Regions from separate parts of the Pseudoalteromonas sp. G5_S1_14_S5 genome, predicted to be linked through region 2. Evidence: predicted binding sites of a transcription regulator. Region 2 holds the regulator's gene; the other holds the start of a gene.
What was found. Region 2 encodes MetJ, which represses methionine synthesis genes. Its sites were predicted from a motif close to TAGACGTCTAGACGTCTA; they were not measured.

Region 1 (4,820 bases), on a different contig from region 2:
CACGCAGCTGATGGTAGTAAGACATGCTTGCTGTGTTTGCTTTCTTGTTCGGTGTGACTACGTGGAAGCCTGCTGCTAGGAAGTCAGCATACTGCGCGGCAATATCTTCGCTAGACGTACAATCAACCAATACTGGATTGATGATGTGGTTACGTTGAACAAGAGCCGCTAAACGAGCTAGACTGAACTCTTCAGTCGCGCTCGACATGCGATTACGCCACTGTTCTAATGGTAGGCCTTCACTATCTAGCAATAAGCCTTTGCTGTTGGCTAAACCACATACGCGGATCACGATGCCTTTTTCAGCTAGTTTGCCCTGCTGACGTTGGATCTGGTCAACAAGTTCACCACCAACACCGCCAACACCAACAACGAATACATCAAGGAAGTGCTTAGAGTTAAATAGGTTCTCGTGACACGCTTTGATTGCTTCTGAAATTTTGTCTTCAGGGATAACCGCCGAGATAGCGCGCTCAGATGAACCTTGTGCAATCGCTACAATGTTAACGTTCACTTCAGCTAAAGAAGAGAAGAACTGAGAAGCAACGCCACGTGAAGTACGCATGCCATCGCCCACCAGCGTCACGATAGCAACGTCGTCCATGAACTCAACTGGCTCTAAAAGGCCATCTTTCAATTCAAGTTCAAACGCCTCTGATAGCACTTGCTTAGCTTTTAACTTGTCAGCCGATTCGATACAGAAGCTGATGCTGTACTCAGAAGACGATTGAGTAATAAGGACAATAGACACGCCAGCTGAAGACATCGCGCCGAATACACGGCTCGCCATACCAACCATGCCTTTCATGCCTGGGCCAGATACGTTAACCATTGTTAGGTCACTTAGCGTCGTAATACCTTTGATCGCTAGGTTATCTTCACCAGTGTCTTGACCAATAAGTGTGCCCGCCCCCTGAGGGTTAAAGCTGTTTTTGATCAGGCAAGGAATATGGAATTGTGCGATAGGCGCGATGGTTTTAGGGTGTAGAACTGAAGCACCGAAATAAGAAAGCTCCATCGCTTCTTGGTAGCTCAATGACTTAAGCAGACGAGCATCATCAACTAAGCGCGGGTCACAGTTGTAAACACCATCGACATCAGTCCAGATTTCACAGCAATCAGCACGTAGACACGCCGCTAACACAGCTGCGGAGTAGTCAGAGCCATTACGACCAAGCGTGACTAGCTCACCTTTCTCATTGCCAGCAGTAAAGCCAGGCATGATGTTAACGTGGCCTTTCGGAAGTGGAGACTGTTGGAAGTTCTGAGTAGAGACATCCACATCGACCATAGCTTCTAGGTGATCACCTTTAGCATATAGGTATTGAACAGGGTCAATCAGGCTAGCAGGTTGGCCTTTCGCTTTCAGTACCGCTTTCATTAACTGGATAGAGATTCGCTCACCTTTACTGATGATGCGAGCATTGACGTGATTCGGACACATACCAAGTAGGTTGATGCCATTCACGAACTGCTTTAACTGAGTAAGAGAAGTATCGACCTGATCTTGAAACGCTGAACCATCAATAGAAGGCACAACCGTTTTGATCTCTGCAAACAGAGCATTAAATGAAGATTCGATCTCTGTAATTTGTGCTTCAGCTTCACCATTTTTCAGTGCAGCTTCGATAACAGCGACCAACTTATTGGTTGTTTTTCCTGGAGCCGATAGTACAACGGCTAGCTCTTCTTGCTGGGCATTATTAGCGATGATATCAGCCGCTCGTAAAAAACGATCTGCATCAGCTAATGATGAACCTCCAAACTTTAAAACGCGCATCCCTTTCTCCATAAGTCATAAAAATGGTACAAAAAAAGGCCTGTATCTTGTTGGATACAGGCCTTTTTTTTAAAATCCGTTACTTAGCAGCCTGCCCCAACAATGTTAATGTCGGTAATAATAATGGTTGTGGTCATTACTAGGTGGCTTACGTGCTGCATATCAAATTCTCTGCTTGTGCTTTACTCTACGTGTATCAATTTTTACCACTAGACGTCAATAAAAAGTTGCGTTTTTTTACATTCGAAGCATTTTTCAGAGCAAACCGTCATTTCAGTGATAAAACATCCAGTGCGCACCGACAATTCGAAGATGCAGTTTGACAAACGAACATAAAAGCAACCAGCATCATATTAAGCCATATCGATTGTTAAGCAAACACACAAGAACTGTGCTTTAATTGAACGATAACGTTCAAAGAACAACAATAAATCACATCAGGAGTGGGAAGTGAAGAGATTACTTATTCTTCTAGCCTTTGCTATGCCTGTTGTTTGTTCAGCGAATAGCTTGCCCTTATTACCTGGTCAGATTGATCGTTCAGCACACAAATTCTTTATCTCATCCCAAAATGCATCCAACGAGAGTTTCGATACATGGAAAGTCGACAGCGGCTACGCCTATAGCTTATTTGACGATGTGGATCTTTATGTCGGTACGCGGATCAACAGTGCATCATTGAAACACGAAAATGGATTCTTGAGCGGTGTCAGTTACCAATTCTCAGAAAGGATCTCTTTCAACAGTTCTCTTCATACCTATAAAAATGAAACCGAAGAGAATGAGAAGTCGGTCGCAGCTGAAGTATCGAGCCGAGTACAACTGACAGATAACTTGGATTTGCATGCCACCCTTGATTACGAAGAGTGGCAGCAAGGTGTCGAAGTAGGATTAGGATTTCGCTTCTAATCCAATAAGCTTCATATAGCTAAATAATCTAAGATTCGAGCAGCAGCTCAGATGAAATTAATACACCATTCCAATCTGCATAAATGTAATCACCAGGCTGAATCAATTGGTTGTGCACTGTCAATGTTACATTCACTTGGCCCACACCTCGCTTCTCTGTTTTGAATGGTGATGCACCTAGCGCCTGAACACCCAAGTCCATTTGCGACATCATGCCAACATCACGCACAGCGCCGTTAACAATCACGCCCTCCCAACCATTTTCTATAGCAAGAATAGCGAGTTGATCGCCAAGAAGCGCTTTTTGACACGAACCATTTCCGTCGACAACCAACACTTTACCATTGCCGTCGGTCTCTAATACCTCACGAACCTTGGAATTATCGTGATAACAACGAACTGTTACAATTTTTCCCCAGAACGCACCACGTTGCCCGAAGTTCTGCAAAGGTAGGTTAAGTAGGGTGACTTTGCTTTCAAACTCGTCACACAAGTCAGGTGTTATATCGTGCATATATCCTCCATGAGTAAGGCAAACCTGTAAATCAAGCGAGCCCCTATGCTTTTATATTGTTATTAAAAATTATTCCTTTGTTTTCATTACTCTATGCTCAATCTAATACTGAATTAGGCTTGATTGAACATATATATCTACTAGAATCTAAAGACAGCTTTCGGCTTCCTTGGTTCATAATCAGTTCGTTAGCAGGCGAGATGTGGCCACTATCTCGAATAATCATTCTGGATTACCTGCTAAATAGTCACCATACCACTGGTTAAGTTGTAGCCATACTATTAAAGTTTGTTGCGATACGGTAATTGATGCAAATCAACAAAGTGAATTGAATTAACATTCTCGCGTTGTTAGCATGCTGTTAACATTATAGAATCCGGTGCAATCACTAAAAGAATGATTGAAAGGCGTACTGGATCTACGTTATTGGGCAATACTTCAAGGAAGGCAGATAGCTGGAAGTAAGTGTTTTTTTGAAAACTTTAAGTTATCATCAAAATACATTACCTGTATGTTATGTTTTTGCCTAGAATTTATTCTATTAGCACAGTTTCGTCACAAATTTAGGTACCGCCAAATGCAAACCCCGCAGATTCTTATCGTTGAAGATGAGCAAGTAACTCGTAACACTCTAAAGAGTATTTTTGAAGCAGAGGGATATGCTGTTTTTGAGGCTAGCGACGGTGAAGAGATGCACCAAGTGCTATCTGACAACCAAGTTAACCTTGTAATTATGGACATCAACCTTCCAGGTAAGAATGGCCTACTACTTGCGCGTGAACTACGTGAGCAAGCAAATGTAGCGCTTATGTTCTTAACTGGTCGTGATAATGAAGTTGATAAGATCCTAGGCCTAGAGATCGGCGCTGATGATTACATCACTAAGCCTTTCAACCCTCGTGAACTGACTATCCGTGCACGCAATCTTCTTAACCGTTCAATGAGCACAAGCTCTGTTCAAGAAGAGAAGCGCAGCGTTGAGAAGTACGAGTTCAACGGTTGGGTACTAGATATCAACAGCCGTTCCCTGGTTAGCCCAGACGGCGAAGGCTACAAGCTACCTCGTTCAGAGTTCCGTGCTCTACTTCACTTCTGTGAGAACCCAGGTAAGATCCAAACACGTGCAGACCTCCTTAAGAAGATGACAGGACGTGAGCTTAAGCCACACGATCGTACTGTAGACGTAACAATCCGTCGTATTCGTAAGCACTTTGAATCTGTTTCTGGCACACCAGAAATCATCGCAACGATTCACGGTGAAGGCTACCGCTTCTGTGGTGACCTAGAAGACTAATTAGATTGGCGTTTCTCATCGTTAAACACTGAGTGTTTTATTACAGTAGAAGCGCAATCAATAGTTATTAAAAAGGGAGAATGCCAACGCATTCTCCCTTTTTTTTTGTTCTGGATTCAATAAGGTTTAGTAAACCGTATCGACCTTAACGTCTTTCTCCACCAACCACTTCACCGTTTCACCGTCTTTCAGTTCAACCGCAACATCAACCGGCTTTTCGCTGTCGATCTCTAGCTGCCATACAAAAGCGACTTCCCACTGAGTCTCGCTGTGCGTTCTTAGATCAAGATCGTCAGCCGTAACTAACAAGGTATCTGCACCTT
Region 2 (4,820 bases):
CTGAAATTTGAGAAAATACAGACTTTCACCTCAAGCTTCATTATCTCCTACACTAAGCGGCTTGCCTCTATATTGAAGGGTAATTCTTCGCTTATTATTCATCACTGCAAATCCGCTCGAAAGTTCAACAAGCGATAGTAATTTCAACTGCTCACTGGTCTTATTAGTAGTGAAATCTCGTTTTTTAATGAGACAGAGGCATTTACCACCTAGGAACTTTGAAGTACATCCATTAACATGAACAAGATCCCCTAATAATAATATCCTAGGAACGTACACCTATGTCTGAAGACAGCCGCCAAGACCTATCCTCTCAAGAATTATCACCTCAAGAACAATTCCGTCAGCAAGCTCTTGATTATCATGAGTTCCCAATTCCAGGCAAAATTGCCATTGAGCTGACGAAGCCTGCAAACTCTGCAGAAGACCTAGCACTTGCTTATAGCCCAGGCGTGGCTGAGCCAGTTCGTGAGATCGCACAGAACGTAGATAACGTTTACAAGTACACAGGTAAAGGCAACATGGTTGCAGTTATCTCTAACGGTACCGCGATTCTTGGCCTAGGTAACCTTGGTCCAATTGCTTCTAAACCAGTTATGGAAGGTAAAGCGCTACTGTTTAAGCGTTTCGCTGGTTTAGATTCTATCGATATTGAAGTAAAACACCGCACAATCGATGAGTTTGTCGATACGGTTGCGAACATCGCAGATACATTCGGCGGTATCAACCTAGAAGACATCAAAGCACCTGACTGTTTTGAGATTGAACGTCGTCTGATTGAGCGCTGTGATGTACCTGTATTCCACGATGACCAACACGGTACTGCGATCGTAACAGCAGCAGGTATGCTGAATGCGATTGAGCTTCAAGGTAAGAAGCTAGAAGAGTGTAAGATCGTTTGTCTAGGTGCTGGCGCAGCAGCGGTTGCTTGTATGGAACTACTAATTAAGTGTGGCGCTCAGCGTGAGAAGATCTACATGCTAGACCGTAAAGGTGTGATTCACACTCGTCGTGATGATTTGAACGAATACAAAGAGCTGTTCGCAAACAACACAGATAAGCGCACGCTTGAAGATGTTATCGAAGGTGCTGACCTATTCTTGGGCGTATCAGGTCCTAACCTGCTTCCAGCAGAAGCATTAACGCTGATGGCTGATAAGCCTGTTGTGTTTGCATGTTCAAACCCAGATCCAGAGATCAAGCCAGAGCTTGCTCACGAAGTTCGTTCTGACCTTATTATGGGTACGGGCCGCAGTGATTACCCTAACCAAGTAAACAACGTACTTTGTTTCCCATTCATTTTCCGTGGTGCACTTGATGTACGTGCAAGCGAAATCAATGACGAAATGAAGCTAGCGGCTGTAAAAGCGATTCGTGACCTAGCGAAAGAAGAGGTGCCGGCTGAAGTACTAAAAGCAGCGGGTGAGACGTCACTTGAATTCGGTAAGGGTTACATCATTCCTAAGCCAATGGACCCACGTCTACTTCCTCGCGTAGCAAAAGCAGTAGCTGAAGCGGCCGTTGAATCTGGCGTTGCACGTATCGAGATGCCTGCTAACTACATGGCATAGTCGCTTGTTATAACGGTTGCTCCATAGAGCACAAATAATAAAAAACCGACTCAGCTGGAGTCGGTTTTTTTATGTTTCTTATTCACAAAACACTGAAAAGACGAATCAGTAATGTGAACATTCAGTTAAAGCGAATCAATATTGAAGGCAGTGACTGAGTTATTGTTATTCTTCGTCAAACGCTTCGAACTCGATACCCATCTCTGTCATCAGCTTTTTCACTTCTGCAGGAATATCATCTGGGCGGTCTTTACGAAGGTCTTCATCCGTTGGCAGTGGTTGGCCTGTGTACGCATGTAGAAAAGCTTCACACAGTAGCTCACTGTTTGTTGCATGGCGCAGGTTGTTGATCTGGCGGCGAGTACGCTCGTCAGTAAGCACCTTTAGCACTTTTAAAGGGATAGAAACTGTAATCTTCTTTACTTGTTCGCTTTTCTTTCCATGCTCAGCATATGGGCTTATGTATTCACCATTCCAGTCGGCCATTGCGTACCTTCATCACTTTAGTTGTTAGATTAAATTAATAGTGGTGATTTTAGCGAGATTTACCGCCATAAGCAAAGATATATAGACGTCTAGAAGTGTTGACGTCTAACGTTTGTGAAAGTAAAGTGAGTAACATATATCTAACACAGCCGCAAAATGCCGACAAGCAGCTGTGACTCTCAGACGCAAAACTTGTAAGGAAGCACCTATGAGCAGCCGGAAGCCAGCAACAATCGCAGTACGTACTGGTATCGAATCAGACACGCAACATCATGCCGTTGTCCCACCTATTTATCTTTCGACTAACTATGGGTTTCCCGCTTTTGGTGAAGTCCCAAAGTACGATTACACCCGTTCTGGTAACCCAAACCGCGGTTTATTAGAGACGGCACTGTTTGAGCTTGAATCAGGCAAAGGTGCAGTGGTTACTAACTGCGGTACTTCGGCACTGAACTTATGGGTTTCGGCTTTCTTAGGTAGCGATGACCTGATCGTTGCACCACACGACTGCTACGGTGGTACTTACCGCCTGTTTAACACTCGCTCTCTTAAAGGTGACTTCAAAGTCTTGTTTGTTGATCAATTGGATCAAAAGGCATTAGATGCGGCGCTCGCACTCAAGCCAAAGTTGATCTTATTGGAAACACCATCAAACCCATTGGTTCGCGTAGTCGATATTGCAGCAACCTGCCGTAAAGCTAAAGAGGTAGGTGCGCTGGTTGCTGTCGACAACACGTTTTTGACTCCAGTGTTCCAAAAGCCTTTAGAGCTGGGTGCTGACTTTGTTATTCACTCAACGACCAAATACATCAACGGTCACTCAGATGTGATAGGTGGTGTGGTGATCACTAAGACAGAAGAGCACGCTGAAGAGCTAGCATGGTGGGGCAACTGTATTGGTGCAACCGGAACTCCATTTGATAGTTACATGACGCTACGTGGCATTCGTACGCTAGGTGCGCGTATGCGTGTTCACGAAGAGAGTTCACGTGAAATTCTGACTGCCTTGCAACAGCAAGATCTTGTCGGTGCGATTTATCACCCAAGTCTTCCTGAGCATCCAGGTCACGAGATCGCCAAGAAGCAACAGTCAGGCTTTGGCTCAATGTTGAGCTTTGAGTTTGCAGGTTCATTCGAGGCGCTCAAATACTTTGTTGGCGAGTTAGAGCTGTTCTCTTTAGCGGAATCACTTGGTGGTGTAGAGAGCCTGATTTGTCACCCTGCGTCGATGACTCACCGTGCGATGGGTGAAGAAGCACTGGCAGAAGCGGGCGTTTCTCAACAGTTGCTGCGTCTTTCTGTTGGCCTTGAAGATGCAGAAGACCTGATTGATGACCTTAAACAGGCGTTTGAAAAAACACAACGCTTTATCGCTGAAGGGGAGGGTTAATAATGGCAACCTTTCGCCAACTACATAAATTTGGTGGTAGCAGTTTAGCTGACCCTGAGTGTTACCTACGTGTGGTGAACATTCTCAGAGAGTATTCATCAGCAACAGACTTAGTGGTTGTGTCGGCAGCAGGCAAAACCACTAACCGTTTGATTGAATTTGTAGAAGCGCTTGATAAAGATGGGCGTATTGCTCATGAGTGCCTGCAAACCCTTCGTCAGTTCCAACTTGAACTGATTGAAGCACTGCTTGAAGGTGAACCTGCAGAGCAACTTACGGCGACTATCCAACAAGAATTTACCGCTTTGGGTGAGCTAACAACCCCTCTAAGCGAAGCACAAAAAACACAAGTATTAGGTCACGGTGAAGTATGGTCTTCACGTCTGTTAGCTGCTTTGTTGTGCCAATATGATTTACAAGCCGTCGCGCAAGATGCTCGTGCTTTCTTGCGTGCTGAAGTGGGTGCACAACCAGAGGTGGATCGTGCACGTTCTTACCCTCTTATTAAAGAAGCGTTAGCGCAGCATGCTCATTGTCGTGTGGTGATTACTGGCTTTATGGCGCAAAACAGTGATGGTGAAACGGTATTGCTTGGTCGCAACGGTTCAGACTATTCAGCGACTGTGATTGGCGCTTTAGCTGAGGTGGATCGCGTAACGATTTGGAGTGATGTAGCTGGTGTATACAGCGCTGACCCTCGCTTGGTGTCGGATGCGTGCTTACTGCCTCTGCTTCGCCTTGATGAAGCAAGTGAACTCGCTCGTCTAGCCGCACCTGTACTTCATAGTCGTACGCTACAGCCTGTCGCGCAAAGTGCAATGGACCTTAGTTTACGTTGTAGCTACCAGCCAGAGTCAGGTTCAACTCAGATTGAGCGAGTTCTGGCATCGGGTCGCGGTGCAAAAATCATTACTTCTCTGGATGAAGTGCTTATCGTGCAGCTGACCTTTGGACATGGACATGATTTTGACCGTCTAGAAAGTGAAGTGCTTGAAGGGCTTAAGCGTGCTCAACTAGAGCCGTTGGCTTACGAACTAGAACCGGATCAACACTGTTTGCGTCTCGCTTACACAGAAGAGATTGCGGGTGGTGCTCTGGAATATTTGCAAGATCATGCAATTGACGCTGAGATTAAGCTGAAAGAGGGCTTCTCTCTGATTGCTGCCGTTGGTGCAGGTGTGACGAAGAACCCGAACCATTGTTACGGTTTTTACCAGCAATTAAAGAGTTCATCGGTTGAGTTTATCTCAGAAGCGAACTCTGGCCTAAGCTTAGTGGCGGTAATTCGTAAGAGTGAAACATCAAGCCTAGTGAAGGGCATTCACTCTCAACTATTCCAAGCGCAGAAGCGTGTTGCGATTGCCTTGTGTGGT

Region 1: thrA (bifunctional aspartate kinase/homoserine dehydrogenase I) is a predicted target of MetJ. The motif match lies at 1,983-2,000, and genes of this name have one in related genera.

What each region holds. Positions count from the first base shown of each region.
Region 1 covers NZ_JBQKUM010000006.1:75,045-79,864, reverse strand. The annotation lists gene thrA (bifunctional aspartate kinase/homoserine dehydrogenase I) at 1-1,780, opposite strand, end outside; Thr leader region at 1,810-1,928, opposite strand; gene ACTRWI_RS03325 (hypothetical protein) at 2,231-2,689, shown strand; gene ACTRWI_RS03320 (putative 4-hydroxy-4-methyl-2-oxoglutarate aldolase) at 2,718-3,203, opposite strand; gene arcA (two-component system response regulator ArcA) at 3,781-4,497, shown strand; gene ACTRWI_RS03310 (hypothetical protein) at 4,624-4,820, opposite strand, start outside.
Region 2 covers NZ_JBQKUM010000016.1:59,443-64,262, reverse strand. The annotation lists gene ACTRWI_RS07120 (malic enzyme-like NAD(P)-binding protein) at 282-1,571, shown strand; gene metJ (met regulon transcriptional regulator MetJ) at 1,737-2,057, opposite strand; gene ACTRWI_RS07110 (O-succinylhomoserine (thiol)-lyase) at 2,266-3,447, shown strand; gene ACTRWI_RS07105 (bifunctional aspartate kinase/homoserine dehydrogenase II) at 3,450-4,820, shown strand, end outside.